Regions from separate parts of the Prochlorococcus sp. MIT 1303 genome, predicted to be linked through region 1. Evidence: predicted binding sites of a transcription regulator. Region 1 holds the regulator's gene; the other holds the start of a gene.
The links. Region 1 encodes NtcA, which controls nitrogen genes in cyanobacteria. Its sites were predicted from a motif close to GTANCNNNNGNTAC; they were not measured.

Region 1 (7,455 bases):
CCAGTCTTGGGCCGTAGGGAAGACTTGGCGGGTTGGTAGCGCTCACGAGTCCTGTCTCGGCGAAGCGGTAGAGCTGAAGCCTGGAGAGTTGGCTGAACTATTGCTTGAGCGTGTCGATTGATGTGATCGTCAGTCTTCGTGTTCTTCAAAGGGGTCTTCGAGTTCTTTTGAGGGAGGACCAAAAGCTGTGTAGAGCCCGTATCCGGTCAGTCCGAAGGTGATGGTGACCATGGCAATGAGCAGGGTGTAGGTCTCGGAGGAGGAGTTTTCCATCACATCTCTCGACAGGATTAGTCCGTATGCGGACTATGACCATTACAGTAGGCATGCTTCATCACCATCCGAGACCGAAGCTCCGTTATGGCTCAAAGCACCCGTCTGGGAAATCTGATCAAATCTCTACCCGGCTACGCCCCTGGCAAGGTAGTGCCAGGTTGGGGCACTACCCCAGTGATGGCTGGGATCGGCTTCATGTTGCTGATTTTCCTGGTCACCATCTTGCAGATCTACAACCAGTCGCTTCTCCTCCAAAGCATCAGTTTTGAATAGACTGTCCTCGGCTCTGCTGGGCTGAGGTTCGCCTATGAATGTGTTCGGCATCGGTCTCCCCGAGATGGCGGTTATCGGCGCCATAGCATTGCTTGTATTTGGACCTAAACGACTTCCAGAGTTTGGTCGCACCCTTGGTAAAACCTTGAAAGGTTTTCAGGCAGCCTCAAAGGAATTCGAGCGCGAGATTCATAAAACTATGGCAGAACCTGAGTCCATCGAACAGGCTGCAACGGAAGAGTCCATACAGCAAGTCACCAATGCAATAAGTGAAACCCCTCAGGAGGCTAAAAACCCTCCCGCCAGCTGAGAGTGGTATGAGGCCGGGTCGTTTACGTCTATTGGTAGGCCTAGGTAATCCAGGCTCAAAGTATGCCGGGACCCGTCACAACATCGGCTTCATGGCCCTCGATAAGTTGGCTGGGCAGAAGTCAGTCAGTTTCAGGCCGCAAACAAAGTTCCATGGACTGATGGCGGAAGTGGGGGTTGGCTCAGAGAGGGTTCGATTGCTGATGCCTCAGACTTATATGAATGAAAGCGGTCGGGCGATTCGTGCAGCCATCGATTGGTTTGGCTTGGAGGTTGATCAGTTGCTGGTGCTAGTAGATGATATGGATTTGCCTTTGGGTCGACTGCGGCTTCGCGCCCAGGGAAGTGCAGGCGGTCACAATGGTTTGCGCAGCGCGATTCAACATCTGGGGACTCGGGATTTTTGTCGTCTGCGGATCGGGATCGGTGCTCCAGGTTGTACCTCTGAGGAACGAAGAGCTCGAACGGTCTCGCATGTGCTCGGGGTGTTTAGTCGGCAGGAGAGCCTCCTAGTCGATCAAGTGCTTGATGAGGTGCTGATGGGTTTGGATCTGATTCAGTGCCTTGGGTTGGAACGGGCAGGTAATCGTCTCAATGCTTTTCAACCGGAGGGTTGTTCTGCCTGCTGATGAGTCATTTGCCTGTCACTACGGCTCGCCTCTGTGTACACCGGCAAAGCTTTGCCGACCAACGCTTGGATGGGGAGGTCTCGGCTGGGGGGTTTCAGTGGCAGTTCAGCTGGGCTTTCGATCGGGGTGAACTGAAAGTGGAACCCTCTCTTGGGCGAGCACTGATTGAGGATGCTTTACTGCGCTTCCTCGTTAAGGCTGACTACCACCTTGAGCCTGGTGGGGATTATATGTTCACTGTTAGGGCCCGATTCTGAAGTTGGGTGGTCCAGTCCAAAGGAGTTGTTGCCCGAGGTGGTCTTCAAGCAACACCATTGCGGCTATGGCGTCCAGATGATGGGGAGGCAGGATCATTCCTCGGGGTAGCCAGCGGCGCCAGTTGCTTGGGGGCCATAGCTCCCAATAGCGATGGCGGGCGCGCAGTGTGCTCCCACGTTCTTCGACCACATGCAAGGGGGCAATGTGCAGCAGAAGGTTCTGCCAGTATTCACTGCTGGTGCCGTTGCCGATCAAGATGCCTTCTAAGGGTGCTTGGTTTTGCCAATGCATGATGAGGTCGAGCACAGCGGCTGCGGCCACCACTTTCCCCTCAAGCACAGCACTTGTTGCTGTATCGGCAAGCACTAATCCACATTTATTGCGACCAGGATCTACGGCCACAAGCTTTGTCATGGTTTGTCTTCGGGAATCTTTGTCCAAGGACCACCCACGGGCTGCAGGACAACTGCTACCGGATCGGCCGTATCGCTATTGCGGAGTGCCACGGCTTCTAGCTCAATCCGCTCTTGAGAACGGTTCAGTAATGCCTTGCCGAGCCGGTTCATTTCACTGCCATCGAACTGCAGTCCTGAACTGAGGGATCCGCGTCTTTTTACCTCTGCCAGAGTTGATGCAAGCAGGAGCCTAAGTCGGTTGCGCACGGTTTCGCTGCTTTTCTCGTTTTGGTCAAGAGTCGTTCGTGCGAGGACTTCGCCTTGTCGGACGATGTTGATATTTTGGCGAGCATCCGGGAAGGCATACACCACGTTCTCCCCACGCAACACGTTTGCGGCAGAGCGCACATAGACCACCCAGGTGCCTGGCTTTCGGATGATCTGTTCGATGCGGTTGATATCGGTGCGTGGCACGAGCAGGATCTGTCGATTGGCTTCTTCACCGGGACGTACGCGCCGAAAAGCCTCCAGGTTTGCTTCCTGAAGTAGGCGGTCGATGACGGCTTTCGCCTGGCTGGGGTTATCGAGCCGCAGGGTGGCTGCGGCAAGTTGCTGCCCACTGCTCAGCACAACATCCCCTCGACGTAAGGCAATGAGGTTGGTCTCGAGCTGCTTCAGTTCTTTTTCAGCCACGCTAATTCTGCTGCGAACATTGGTTAGTTCAACTTCCGTTCGGCGGATGTCGGCATCTTTTTTGGAAATGTCGCGACTGAGACGAGCTCGTTCCGCTTCGAGCTGTTGTCTTTGTTTTTGTAGTGGTGCGAGTTCGTTGCGAAGGGCGGCAGCTCGCTTTTTGGCTTCCTTTAGTTCATTCTGAACCTGATTGCTGTCCGACCTGGCCTGCTTGAGATCAAGCTCGGCATTGAACTGGGCCGACCGACTTGAATTGAGGGCATCGCGGCTTTGTTGGAGTTTGGCCTGAAGGTCATCCAGTTCAAAAAGTCCTACTCGCAGTTGTCGACTGACCAGCAGCATCAGTCCTAGGGACAGTGCGCTAATCAGGCTGCCAGTGAGAACGGTGATGAATACGGCTGTCCTTCGCGGTCTGAGATTGAACAGGCTCAGCCTTGCTTTGCCTACACGGCTGCCAAGTCGATCGCCGAGGGTGGAGAGCACACCACCGAGGACGAGTAGGGAGAGGATCAGCAGCCAGCCGGTCACGACAATGGGCGGGTGGGATCAGGAATAGTGTCAACCCGTTTCACCATCCTGGACTGGGACGGGGATCAGTTGAATTTTTTAGCAAGGGCAATCGGATCAAGAACGGTGATTTTCTTGCGATCGATTTGCACGAGACCTGAATTGCGCAGGTCTCCCAACAGGCGAGTAATGGTGACGCGAGTCGAGCCGATTGCTTCAGCGATGGACTGATGTGAGAGGCGTAGGTCAATGGTGATTCCTTGTTCCCCTGGAACCCCGAAATCCCGGCAGAGGACTAGTAGGAAACTCACAAGCCTTGATGACATGTCGCGGTGAGTGAGGGTCTCGATCATGGTCTCGGTTTGCAAGATCCGACTCGAGAGACCCTGCAGCAGAAGTAACCCCACGCTGGTGTCGTTTTCGATCGCCTGGCGAACTGAGGTGGCTGGCGCTGTGATCATTTCCACTCGGGTGAAGGCTACGGAGTGATAAAAACGGTCCGAGCGATGGCCTGTGAGCAGAGAGAGCACTCCAAATAGGCTGTTTTCACGCAGTAATGCCACGGTGATCTCTTCACCAGATTCATAGACCCGAGATAGCCGAACGGCGCCGCGTCGAATGAGATAAACCTTTTCGGCAGGATCGCCAGGAAAGAAGATGGTTTTGGAACGCTCCACCATTTCGTTGCTGGCGCCATCCAGTTCACGGATGACTTCCAGCAGGGTTTTCTGGGTTGGAGCAGGCGAGTTGGCCATGCTTCCGGACCCTTGAACATAGGGTTGCTGGGCGTAACGGCTGAAGCCGCGGATGACGCCGGTCATGGCTGCGCAGCAAACGGCAGAATTATGAAGTTAGGGAGTGGACCTCCACTACCATGTAGCAATGGTGACGGTTTTTAGTCTTCTTGCATTAACGCCGAACGTTGGAAGGCTTGTAGATGTTGTAGGCCGGGTTCTGCCAGATTCAGCAAGTCGTTGAGTTGATTCCTGCTGAATGGAGCCCCTTCAGCGGTGCCCTGCAGCTCCAATAGGTGCCCATTGGAGCCCATTACCACGTTTAGATCCACATCAGCCCTGGAGTCTTCGCTGTAGTCGAGGTCAAGGAGGGGATAACTATCGACTAAGCCAACGGATACTGCAGCAACTTGGTCGATGACGGGTTGATGCGTGAGCAGGCCTTGTTCCAGCAAGCGATCGCAACCTCGTTTTAAGGCGATCCAAGCGCCGGTGATGGCGGCTGTACGTGTGCCGGCATCAGCCTGAATGACGTCACAATCAATTCGCAGGGTGGTTTCCCCAAGAGCGGCCATGTCGATCACGGCGCGCAGGCTGCGGCCAATGAGGCGTTGAATTTCTTGAGTGCGTCCGGAAAGCTTGAGCAGTTCACGGTTCTGTCTTTGCGGTGTAGACCCAGGCAGAAGGCGGTACTCGGCGCTGAGCCAGCCTTTGCCTTGGCCTTTGCGCCAGCGGGGTACACCTTCTTCAACGCAAACACTGCAGAGCACTGCGGTGCGACCAGTGCGGATGATTAAGGAACTGAGGGCAAAGCCCATTGGATCCCATGTGATCTGAAGGGGCCGCATCACGTCAGTAGGGCGGCCGTCAGCACGTGGCTGGGGGGATGTGAGCATCGTGCTGTTGGTGGGTGAGATGACCTGAGCCTGGCAGAAATAGGTGCTTTTACACCATGGATAGTGTCAAGAGCCTTGTTAAGCAGCTTCCCACCGCTACATTTGATTTCTGCTGGTTTTGTCGGGGCGATTGAGACTTTTATGACTGCCAGCCTGAGCCCTAGCCATCGTTCCGTGGATCCGTGCATGACGGACCATCGCTTGCAGGAGAGTGATGGGAGTCGGTCTTTGGCAGCAGTTGCTGATAGGCGTCTGCTGCATCTGGTAGCTCCTGAAGGGCAGCTTCAGGTTTATACAGCCCCCTATCGAGGCAGTTTTTCTGTTGTCTTGAGTCAGGCGTTAAGAGCGGCTGGGCTGGGAAGTCGTGTGTTGGTGGCTCAGTTCCTCAAGGGAGGAGTAGATCAAGGCCCAGATGGGCGTGTGCGCCTATGTGGGCGACTTGAGTGGCTGCGCCCGGCGGTTCCTGGCTGTCTGTCTGAGCCTGCTTCAACGCTTGCCGTTGACTCCAGCGCACCTGAGGCCGTGGAGGCCATTTGGCAGGAATGTCGGGATCGCATCTTAGCGAGTGATTTTGATCAAATGGTGTTGGATGAGGTTGGTCTGGCGATTGCTCTTGGTTATCTCGATGAAGCTGATGTGTTAACAACTCTGGAGCAGCGCCCTGGGTCGATGGATGTCATCTTGACTGGCTCAGTCATGCCATCGATCCTGATGGCAATGGCTGATCAGGTCACTGAGTTGCGTCGTGGTTTCTAATGCTTAAAAACGACCGTTGGATCACCGAACAGGCCGCAGCAGGGATGCTTGAACCCTTTCAAGCCGGATTGATTCGACATCTTGATCCTGAGCAGCATCAACGGCCTGTACTGAGCTTTGGCTGTTCTTCCTTTGGTTATGACCTAAGGCTCTCTGCGAAGGAGTTTTTGATCTTTCGCCATGTACCAGGCACGGTGATGAATCCGAAGCGATTTAATCCTGCAAATCTCGAATCCACCCCTTTGCATCAGGACGAGGATGGCGAGTATTTCATCCTGCCGGCTCATTCTTATGGTCTCGGTGTGGCGCTGGAGAAGATGAAGGTGCCATCAAATATCACTGTAATTTGCTTAGGTAAGAGTACCTACGCTCGCCTTGGCATCATCGTTAATACAACTCCCGCCGAAGCCAGTTGGGAAGGGCATCTCACGCTTGAATTCAGCAATAGTTCTGGAGCTGATTGCCGTATCTATGCCAATGAAGGCATTTGTCAGCTTCTTTTCTTCGAGGGTGATCCCTGCGATACCACCTACAGCGATCGCCAGGGTAAATATCAACATCAGCCAGAACGCGTCACTCTCGCCAGGATTTGAACGAAAAAGATCTGTTGAATGCATGTCTGCTCTCAACAGATCTTTTTGATTTTGTAGACATTGATAGAGTGAGGCTACTGATCTCCTCCCCCACTTATGTCAGACAAGCAGCCAAAGTCAGCACCTCCTGAGGTGGAGGTGAATACCTCAGGTGATTATCTTGGTGGATGGGGACAGTTTGGCAACTCTTTTGTCTTTTGGGTGAGTGCTGTCGTTCTCGCCGCTTGTGTAGGAGTTTTGGTGTTCAGTATTAGCCTGCTTCAAGGTTAAAGATGAGATTTTTTGCAACTTAATTCCATGAGACGGACTTCTTTGCTATTCAGGTTTTCTGCTGGTTTTGAAATTCTTGGTGGGATTTTTGCTCTTGTTCTGCCTATTAAATTTTGTTCACTACTTTTTGGTTATACGCTATTCACTGAACAGGTAGGTATTGCAAGATTATTTGCATTGGCAATCATTGCTCTTGGCGGGGCGTGCTGGGAAGCATCAAGCCATGCGCCGATGCAAAATCCGAGAAGATCTCTTTGTTATTATAATATTGCTGTTGGCCTTTTGTTAACGTCTATTGGTGTGAGCCAAGATGTAATTGGTGTTCTTTTGTGGCCAGGAGTATTTATTCATCTTGCAATAGGGATTTTGCTTTTGCCTGGCCTTAGAAAGCTAGAGATTTCCTAGGTAAGGGAATTGATACTATTGATTTGGTTAAATGCCTAAATGGTTTATTTACAAATCAGTCCTAGATATAAGAAGAATTTGGCTAGACAAAGAAACTTGCGATTGTTTAGGAATTGGGAGATTTGGCCTAATCAGCTTTTAAAGCTAAGTTCAACAAGCTGCCTCAATAACACTGCTCTGACTCAGCAGAAGATGCTTGGCATGAAAGGATGGCTTTAGTATCGTATTGCCGAGACAACTCTACAATTATTTTTGGACAAAGGCGTATTGATATGGTTCTCTAAATGCAAAGGCATCAAGATATTTGCTGTTTGGCAAGTGATAACTATCTTCTAAGACTAATGAAAATACCTATGAGCATATACGAAGACGAAGCTGACTTTTCTATTGATGATTATTTCTCAGTCTGGCTAAGAATTGAGATTAAATTGAAGCATGAGAGCTGGAGCAACCATTGCAAA
Region 2 (7,455 bases), 460 kb from region 1:
AGGTGTGAGTTTCGATCGTTATCGCATGGCGAAAAACCTACAGGCTCGCTTCAAATGATGGTCTCTCTCCAAGCAATGAGCTGCTCAAGCGTGGTTTGGGCTAAGCCTGATTGCAGACACTTTTCAGCATGAGCGATACCTTCATCGAGGTTGTCGGCAAGGCCCGCTAACCATAGGTAGGTACCAGCATTCCAGAGGAGGGGCTGGCTTAATGGCCCGCGATTGTGCAGAGCTTCCATTGCCTGCTCGCGCCACTCCGTAAGGTTGCTCCACTCAACGTCTTGGCTAAAGCAGCCGTGGTTACGGGGGTGGAGGATGAGTCGTTCTGGCTTGCCGTTTTGAACTCGGGATGTGATGCAAGTTCGACTTGTGGGAAGGTCTGTGCTTCCTTCGAGCCCTTTCACGGTCACGAGATTTGTTTCACCAGCTAGCTCAAGGGCTTTCCAGGCGCGGTCTTCGGTGGGTGGATGCACGAAGCCGCTGACGAGTAAATGCTGTCCTTGATGTGCTGTCCAAAGCAGCTCCAAACTGGCCACAGGCGGTCGCTTGCCGATGTCGTCGCGATAACTGATCAAGCTTTCGGCCAGTGGGAAGTGATCTGGCTGGTAGATCAGTGCCAGACCATGTTGTTGAAAGCCAGCTTCTAGGTTTGCTATTGATAGGTCTTGGAGTTGTAGCCCTAAGGCTTTGAATAACTCTTCTGTGGTGACGCCATATTTGATTGGCATACGCTGCCCCCCTTGCAAGACGACGGGTTGAGCAGCGTTGAGTAGGACCAGTGCTGTGAGCGGATAAATCGGGGCTGTTCGCTTGCGGCCGTCGAATGGCATCCCAAAGCAAATGGGTCGTTTCTGGCCATTGGCTGATTTCAGTTTGGGCCCAAGGACTCTGTATGTATCGAGCATGCCGGCGAGTTCCTGGGGCTCGGGTCGACGAATGCGATGGGCGATGAGGAAGGCGCCAATTTGAGCAGGGCTGGCTTGGGCTGTAAGGATGAGATGCAAGGCATCAGCTGATTCTTCACGGCTCATGCCACGACTGGTTTGCTCTCCACTTCCCACCTTCCTGAGGTGGGCTTTGAAGCGTTCACGGCCGGATAATTCGGGGCATGTGGTCACGATTGATTGCCGGAACTCATTGGATCTTTCCGTAGTCATGTAGCTGGGTGGAGTAGCGATTAAGATATCCTTGTGACACGTCTGCTTGGCACAGGCCTAATTGGCTCAGTTGGGCTTTAGGAATCACTTCAACGATAAAGCGAGGCTGTTTGCATTTCAGCGTAGTTATGTCCTTTAAGTGCAAGGTTCGAATCTCCAAAGTTTTTTGCGCTGGGGTATTGATCAACGTCGAGACTAGTTTTATGCTATTTTTTCATTTGATTACCGGGTTTTTGATTGCAAGGATTCGGAATGCATCTTGCATGGAAGATTCATCTAAGAGTAAGAGTGCTTTTTGTGGCACCGTAGTTCTGCTTTTCTGTGGTTGATTGGTGTCAATGAAGTGAATCATTAGATGCGATTGCTTTTGCTTGGATTGAAGTTTTCCTTTGTTGCCATCATCCTCTTTTTGATTAAATAACCCATATTGGCGTATCCGTTGGCTATGGATTCAGGATCATGATCTGTATTGCTGAGCAAGTTGTTTTTTGGCTAGGTCTCGATGGAGATCAGTTGGCAGACTTTGGCTGAGCTTGAACAGGTTTGATTGACTGCTGGATGTGCCGATGCAGCCCAGGGCTAGTAATGCTGCTCGTGTTGTCGCTTCGGAACCTTTTCTTGCTACTTCGGCAATGCGGTTGCTGATGTCGACACCATCGCGTCGTTGCAGAATTCGAATGGTGCTTAACACCACCGGATCGCGTATGTCGTTGAGGAGGTCGTCAAGGAGGTTCAGCAGCTCGTCATCGCTGAGTTGGTATGCCTTGAAGTTCAACAACTCCAGACCAGCCATGCGCATTGCTTGGGAAGGTTCTCTGAAAATCCTTTTTATAAGCAAAATTGGCACTATGGCTCCCCAGCAGGCCATTGCTTGTAGTACCTCGAGCTCCAGTTCTTCTCTATCACCAAGTTGTTGGATGAGCCAGTCTCGAGCCTCAGGTTGATGGCAGAGGCCAGCTGCATGGATGAGCTCGGACTGCTTACCATGTTGCTTAAGCAGGGTTTTTAATATTCCCCAGCCATCATCACCAAGTAAGCCCAGTCTTTCCGCTAAGGCTTTACGTAGATCAGCAGACTGGCTGGGGCAGTAAACATTCCCCAGCCAGTCTGCTTCTAGAGGAGCCTTACCTACTTTATTGAGACGTTCCCAGAGAACGGCTTCATCGAAGCTCATGAATGTTCTAGATCAGCGTGCGCCTAGTTCGGCGGCGAGTTCACGTTCCAGCTTCTCATCGTGAACCGTAGGCAGTACGTTGCTCATTTGGGTGCGATGGGTGCTGTAGAAGAGCATGCCGATAAACACCATCCCGCCAATGATGTTGCCGAGGGTGACTGGAATGAAGTTCCAAACGATTACCTGGCCAAAGGAAACGCCTGAACCAAGCATGGGTCCGGCGGTGTGTAGGAACATGTTCACCACGATGTGCTCCATTCCCATGGTTTGGAATGCTGTGATCGGCAGCCAGCAGGCCAGGATCTTTCCTGGAACGCTCTTGCTTACCAAGGCCATCGTGACCCCAAGACAAACTAGCCAGTTGGCAATCATGCCGCGTAGGAACGCGAGGAAGAAACCAGTGCTGCCTAGGTCTTGATATTTGGCCACGACATTGGCCTTATTGAGTGCCATGATCTTGGCGGCAATCACGGCCCAACCTTTGCCCCCATCGGCTGCCGCAAGTGGCTCAACGGTGCCTGCGCTGGTAAGGCTTGTGGCGAGTAATAGAGCCACCAATGCACAGCCGATGAAATTGCCAATCCAAACCCATATCCAGTTGCGGAAGGTTGCTTGCCATGTGCTTTTCCCAGCCCAGGTTGCCATTGGCAATAAGGCGAAGTTGCCTGTGACGAGCTCCATGCCGAAGAGCACGATGCTGGCAAACCCAAAGGGGAAGAGAACGGAGCCTAGAAATGGCATTCCAGACTGGACTCCTACGGTGATGGCTAAGCAGGTGGCTAGGCCAAGAATCGCTCCTGAATAGAAACCACGTACCAGCAGATTTTTAATACTGACACTGGATTTTTTTCCGCCGGCAGTAATCATGCCGTCGACGAGTTCATTGGGCAGGACGTAGTCCATTTGGGATGTGTTCACATCCATGGCAGTTCTCGTTGGGGTGGAGTGTTGAAGGAAGGAATTGAGGGTTTCAGCCGCTGATTCGGTTCATCAGGCGTGAGAAGACATCTCGGCCACCTTCTTTTTGATTGATTGCAGGCTTGTCGCTACCGCTGTTGCTTAACCAGTTGACAAAGCGAGAGAAAAGATCACGTGCTTGGGAAGTCGATTGCATGGTGGGGCTTGATAGGTGATTGATTTAAGAACGGTGGTTTAGCGATCGCAGCTCAAGGGGATGGGCTGCTGTTTTCGCCTAAATTGCTGAACCAGTTCATGAAGTTGGAGAAAGGGTCGCTGTTCTGCTTCGGTTGGCTACGAGGTTGAGCACCGAAGCGTTCGATCAGTAATTCCCGCAGTACGTCTTTCAGTTCGCTGCCAGGAATGCCTTTGCGATGCAGTGTCCCGATTCGGGCATCCGGCCCTTGCCGGCCTTCAAGGCTGAGGTCATAGGCCTCAACCATGCCTTGGCCCCCGTTCGGTGCACGGGCTTTGGTTCCTGTGAGGCCGATTGCGCCCATGTAGGCCTGGCCACAGCTGTTGGGACAGCCAGTCCAATGGACTTTTATTTCCTCAGGGAGGATGAGTTCTGCATCCAGTTCATGGGCCATTGCCATGGCCTGATCTTTGGTGTTTGTAAGGGCGAAGCTGCAGTACGTATTTCCTGTGCAGGAGACAGTGCCGGCGGCAAAGGAACCGGGTTCAAGTGGAAAACGCTGTAGCAGTGGATCAGCTTGAAATTTGTCGAGGTTGGTATTTGATAGCCCCACCAAAATGATGTTCTGGTCTTCAGTAAGACGAATTTCACCACTGCCATAGTTAAGACTGGCGCTAGCAAGATCCTGAAGATCTTCTGCGCTTAATCGTCCAACGGGTACATGCATGCCGGCGTAGTGAAGTCCTGTTTGTTTCTGAGGGTGGATTCCGTAAAAAGAGCGAGGCTTGTCGTCAAATACAGAACCGGGATCAGGAGTTAGCGGTCCAAATTTTTCCGCCACCATGGTGCGAAACGCTTCGATGCCCACGCTGTCGAGGTACATGCGAAACCTGCCCTTAGGGCGATTGTTACGCTCACCGTTATCTCGCCATAGCGTTAGAATAGTGCCGGTGAGCCGACAGATTTCATTCGGTTTAACCCAGGCATTTAAAGGCAGCGCATAGTCATTCATCTGCGAGGAGAGGATCCCTCCGAGCCAGACGCCGAAACCCATCACCCCATCGTGTTCCACTGGATGGAAGATGATGTCGTTATGGAGCAGGAAATTATCGCGGGCCCCTGCAACTGCCGTATTCCATTTGCGGGGAAGGTTGGAGAATTCATGGTTTCCTTTTCCTTGATTCGTGAGGAAATTTTGTAGTTCAGTTGTGTATGGGCGAGTATCAACAATTTCAAGAGGGTCAATCCCAGCCAGTGGATTTCCTGTGACATTGCGTGGGTTATCAAAACCTGATTGGATTGTGTTGAGACCTGCCTCTTCAAGACGTCTGAGGATTTCGGGAAGATCACTCAGTAAAACACCACGAAGCTGTAGGTTTTGGCGTGTTGTGATGTCGCAACTGCCGTCTTCTCCGTAGCGACCCACGATTGAGGCCACTACTTTTATTTGGTGGCTATTGAGAACACCATTGGGTACCCTTAGCCGTAGCATGAACTTGCCAGGAGTTTTGGGTCGCCAGAACATTCCATACCATTTCAGGCGCAGTTCGAGGTCTGTTTTATCGACCTGTTCCCAACCAACCTGAGCAAAGGTTTCAAGTTCATCACCAACATCTAAGCCATCTTTAAAAGCTTTGTTTTGCTCAATTTTGTTGAGCTTCTTTCCTTGGAGAAATTGTTTAGCAGGAGAGCTAATAACCATGACATTTTGTTGAAATTAAACTTGAAAAGAAGTGATCATGTTTTTTAAACTTTATTTGCTTATTCGATGCCCATGGTTTTTAGACTCTGCCATTATTGAAGTAAGGGTAAGTTGCGAATGGAGTCATTAAGCCTGATGGAAGAGGGTATTGGCGGTATCAGATTGAACAAAAGTGAGCATTTGTGTGAAATTCAAGATTTGGTGTCTTTGTATACATTCTGAGCCCGGCTGATTTGACTGAGCCAGGGGTGTTGAGGATTCAGGTCACGCTGCGAATGGAGTCATTAAGCCTGATGGAAGAGGGTATTGGCGGTATCAGATTGAACAAAACTGAGCATTTGTGTGAAATTCAAGATTTGGTGTTTATCGATACATCTAGGTGCACAAGTTTCCTTCTTTATGGTTGCTGTGTATAAATTTTAAGTGATTTCAGTATTGGCGGCCTATCTCTCCCAGCCAACGGATTGTGCCTTGTCTGAGCATTTTCCACACACGGTTCATGGCAGCTAAATCCCTTTCGAAGTCACTGTTAAAGCGTTTTGAGCGGGTTGCACCCTGTCTGCCTTGGCGACCACTCGTCCTCAACCGAGTTTGCGACTGTGTTCGATAGCGACGGGATGCCATGGTTGCAGTTGACTATTAAGACTGGAATGACTTCACCAGTTTCGGATGTCTTAGATCCGTGGCCGTTGTTACGAAAGCATGAGCAGGTTGGTTGTAAGCGCGCTTTGCGTTTGATCGTGCATGGCCGTGCTGGTGGGTATGTTCCTTCTTGTGTGCGTTCTTTTGCTCTGCAGGTCGCGCAACGTCGAGGCACACCTGTGCTGGTAGAGGCCTTAACGGCTACTGATCGCCATGAGCAGAGTGCAGATCCTATTTGGCTGGTTCCTTTGTTGTTGCTGCCTGGTTCTCATGTTCGAGAGGATGTGCCGTTGATTCGTCAGCGACTTCAGCAACAGGGTGTGAACACCAGGTTGGTGCCTTTCTTGGGTGCCTGGCCCTCTTGGTGGCGATTGTTACAGCAGTGGGTGCAGCGTCAGGATTGTCGTGATGGCTCTCTTGTTTTGGTTCACCATCCCCTTCGCCAGGGTGTTGCTCATCGCTATTTAAGTTTGCTGCAGCAGCGGCTGGCGTTGCCCATGCTTTCCTGGGACGACTGGCATGCTGATGTCGCTTCAGCGAAGGAGGCATCCACGCCTCTTTTTCTTGCCTTGGCGCCAATCCAGATTACGCAGACGCTGCGCGATTCTGGGGTGATGACTTCCCTACTTGAGATTGAGTTATTTCGATTGGGTTTGATTGATTTGCTGGCTGCATTGCCATGAGCTCTTTGGACTTTGGCACTGTGTATTTGGTGGGTGCAGGCCCTGGTGATCCTGATTTGCTCACACTGAAGGCTTATCGTCTGCTTCGCCAGTGCGGAGCCTTGGTTCACGATGCTCTGGTGCCTAAGGAAGTACTCGAGTTAGTACCCGAGTCTTGTGAACGGCATTTTGTTGGTAAACGTCGAGAACGTCATTGGGTCCCACAGTCCAAGACAAATGAGTTGCTTGTTGAATTGGCTCAGCGTCATTCCTGTGTAGTACGCCTAAAAGGTGGTGATCCTTTTCTGTTTGGGCGGGGTGGTGAGGAGGCCGCCTATTTGCAGAGTCATGGGGTATCGGTGGAGGTGGTCCCTGGGATTACAGCGGGGATGGCTGCGCCGGCCTATGTGGGTATTCCTCTGACCCATCGTTGTGGTGGTAGTTCTGTCACCTTTGTGACAGGTCACGAGAAGATCGACAAACAGCGCCCTTCTGTGAATTGGAAGGATCTTGCTAGCGCAAGTGACAGCCTGGTGATTTATATGGGTTTGCATAACCTTGCTTATATCGTCGAAGAGTTGATTGCCGGTGGACTCGATCCAGCTACGTCCGCAGCAATCATTCAACAGGGCACTGTCGTAGGTCAGCGCTACCTCAAAGCTCCCTTGGAACAGTTGGTTCAAAGGGTGCAGAGCGAAGGGTTTGCAGCTCCGTCGATTGTGATTGTGGGTGCAGTAGTTGATGAACAGGTGGCAGCGTGTGCTCCTCAGCCGGCTGAGGTTGTGATGCCGATTAAGTCTTGATCTATGACTTAGCAAACTAAAGGTAGATGTTGAATTTAGCGTTTAGATTAGGAGATATCGCTGGGCCATTGGTAGTTCTTCTGCGGGGTCGCATGTGAGTAAATCGCCGTCGGCGAACACCTCGTAAGTTTGTGGATCTACCTCTACTTTTGGTAGTGAATTGTTGTTGTGCATTTCTGCTTTGCCGATCGTGCGGGTGTTCAGAACGGGAATGCAGGCACG

Region 2: PMIT1303_RS10090 (CbiX/SirB N-terminal domain-containing protein) is a predicted target of NtcA. The motif match lies at 5,486-5,499, and genes of this name have one in related genera.

Annotation. Positions count from the first base shown of each region.
Region 1 covers NZ_LVHK01000044.1:647,619-655,073, forward strand. Annotated here, with positions in the region: gene PMIT1303_RS12200 (glycoside hydrolase family 38 C-terminal domain-containing protein) at 1-121, shown strand, start outside; gene psbN (photosystem II reaction center protein PsbN) at 130-273, opposite strand; gene psbH (photosystem II reaction center phosphoprotein PsbH) at 361-549, shown strand; gene PMIT1303_RS12215 (TatA/E family twin arginine-targeting protein translocase) at 584-859, shown strand; gene pth (aminoacyl-tRNA hydrolase) at 867-1,487, shown strand; gene PMIT1303_RS12225 (DUF3146 family protein) at 1,487-1,744, shown strand; gene PMIT1303_RS12230 (resolvase) at 1,728-2,159, opposite strand; gene PMIT1303_RS12235 (DUF3084 domain-containing protein) at 2,156-3,361, opposite strand; gene ntcA (global nitrogen regulator NtcA) at 3,427-4,161, opposite strand; gene rph (ribonuclease PH) at 4,236-4,970, opposite strand; gene PMIT1303_RS12250 (cob(I)yrinic acid a,c-diamide adenosyltransferase) at 5,112-5,726, shown strand; gene dcd (dCTP deaminase) at 5,726-6,319, shown strand; gene PMIT1303_RS13615 (hypothetical protein) at 6,416-6,589, shown strand; gene PMIT1303_RS12260 (hypothetical protein) at 6,617-6,994, shown strand; gene PMIT1303_RS12265 (hypothetical protein) at 7,418-7,455, opposite strand, start outside.
Region 2 covers NZ_LVHK01000044.1:189,583-197,037, forward strand. Annotated here, with positions in the region: gene PMIT1303_RS10060 (GNAT family N-acetyltransferase) at 1-58, shown strand, start outside; gene PMIT1303_RS10065 (anthranilate phosphoribosyltransferase family protein) at 51-1,157, opposite strand; gene PMIT1303_RS10070 (hypothetical protein) at 1,615-2,331, opposite strand; gene PMIT1303_RS10075 (formate/nitrite transporter family protein) at 2,344-3,234, opposite strand; gene PMIT1303_RS10080 (hypothetical protein) at 3,302-3,445, opposite strand; gene PMIT1303_RS10085 (ferredoxin--nitrite reductase) at 3,498-5,126, opposite strand; gene PMIT1303_RS10090 (CbiX/SirB N-terminal domain-containing protein) at 5,666-6,451, shown strand; gene cobA (uroporphyrinogen-III C-methyltransferase) at 6,448-7,233, shown strand; gene ureC (urease subunit alpha) at 7,276-7,455, opposite strand, start outside.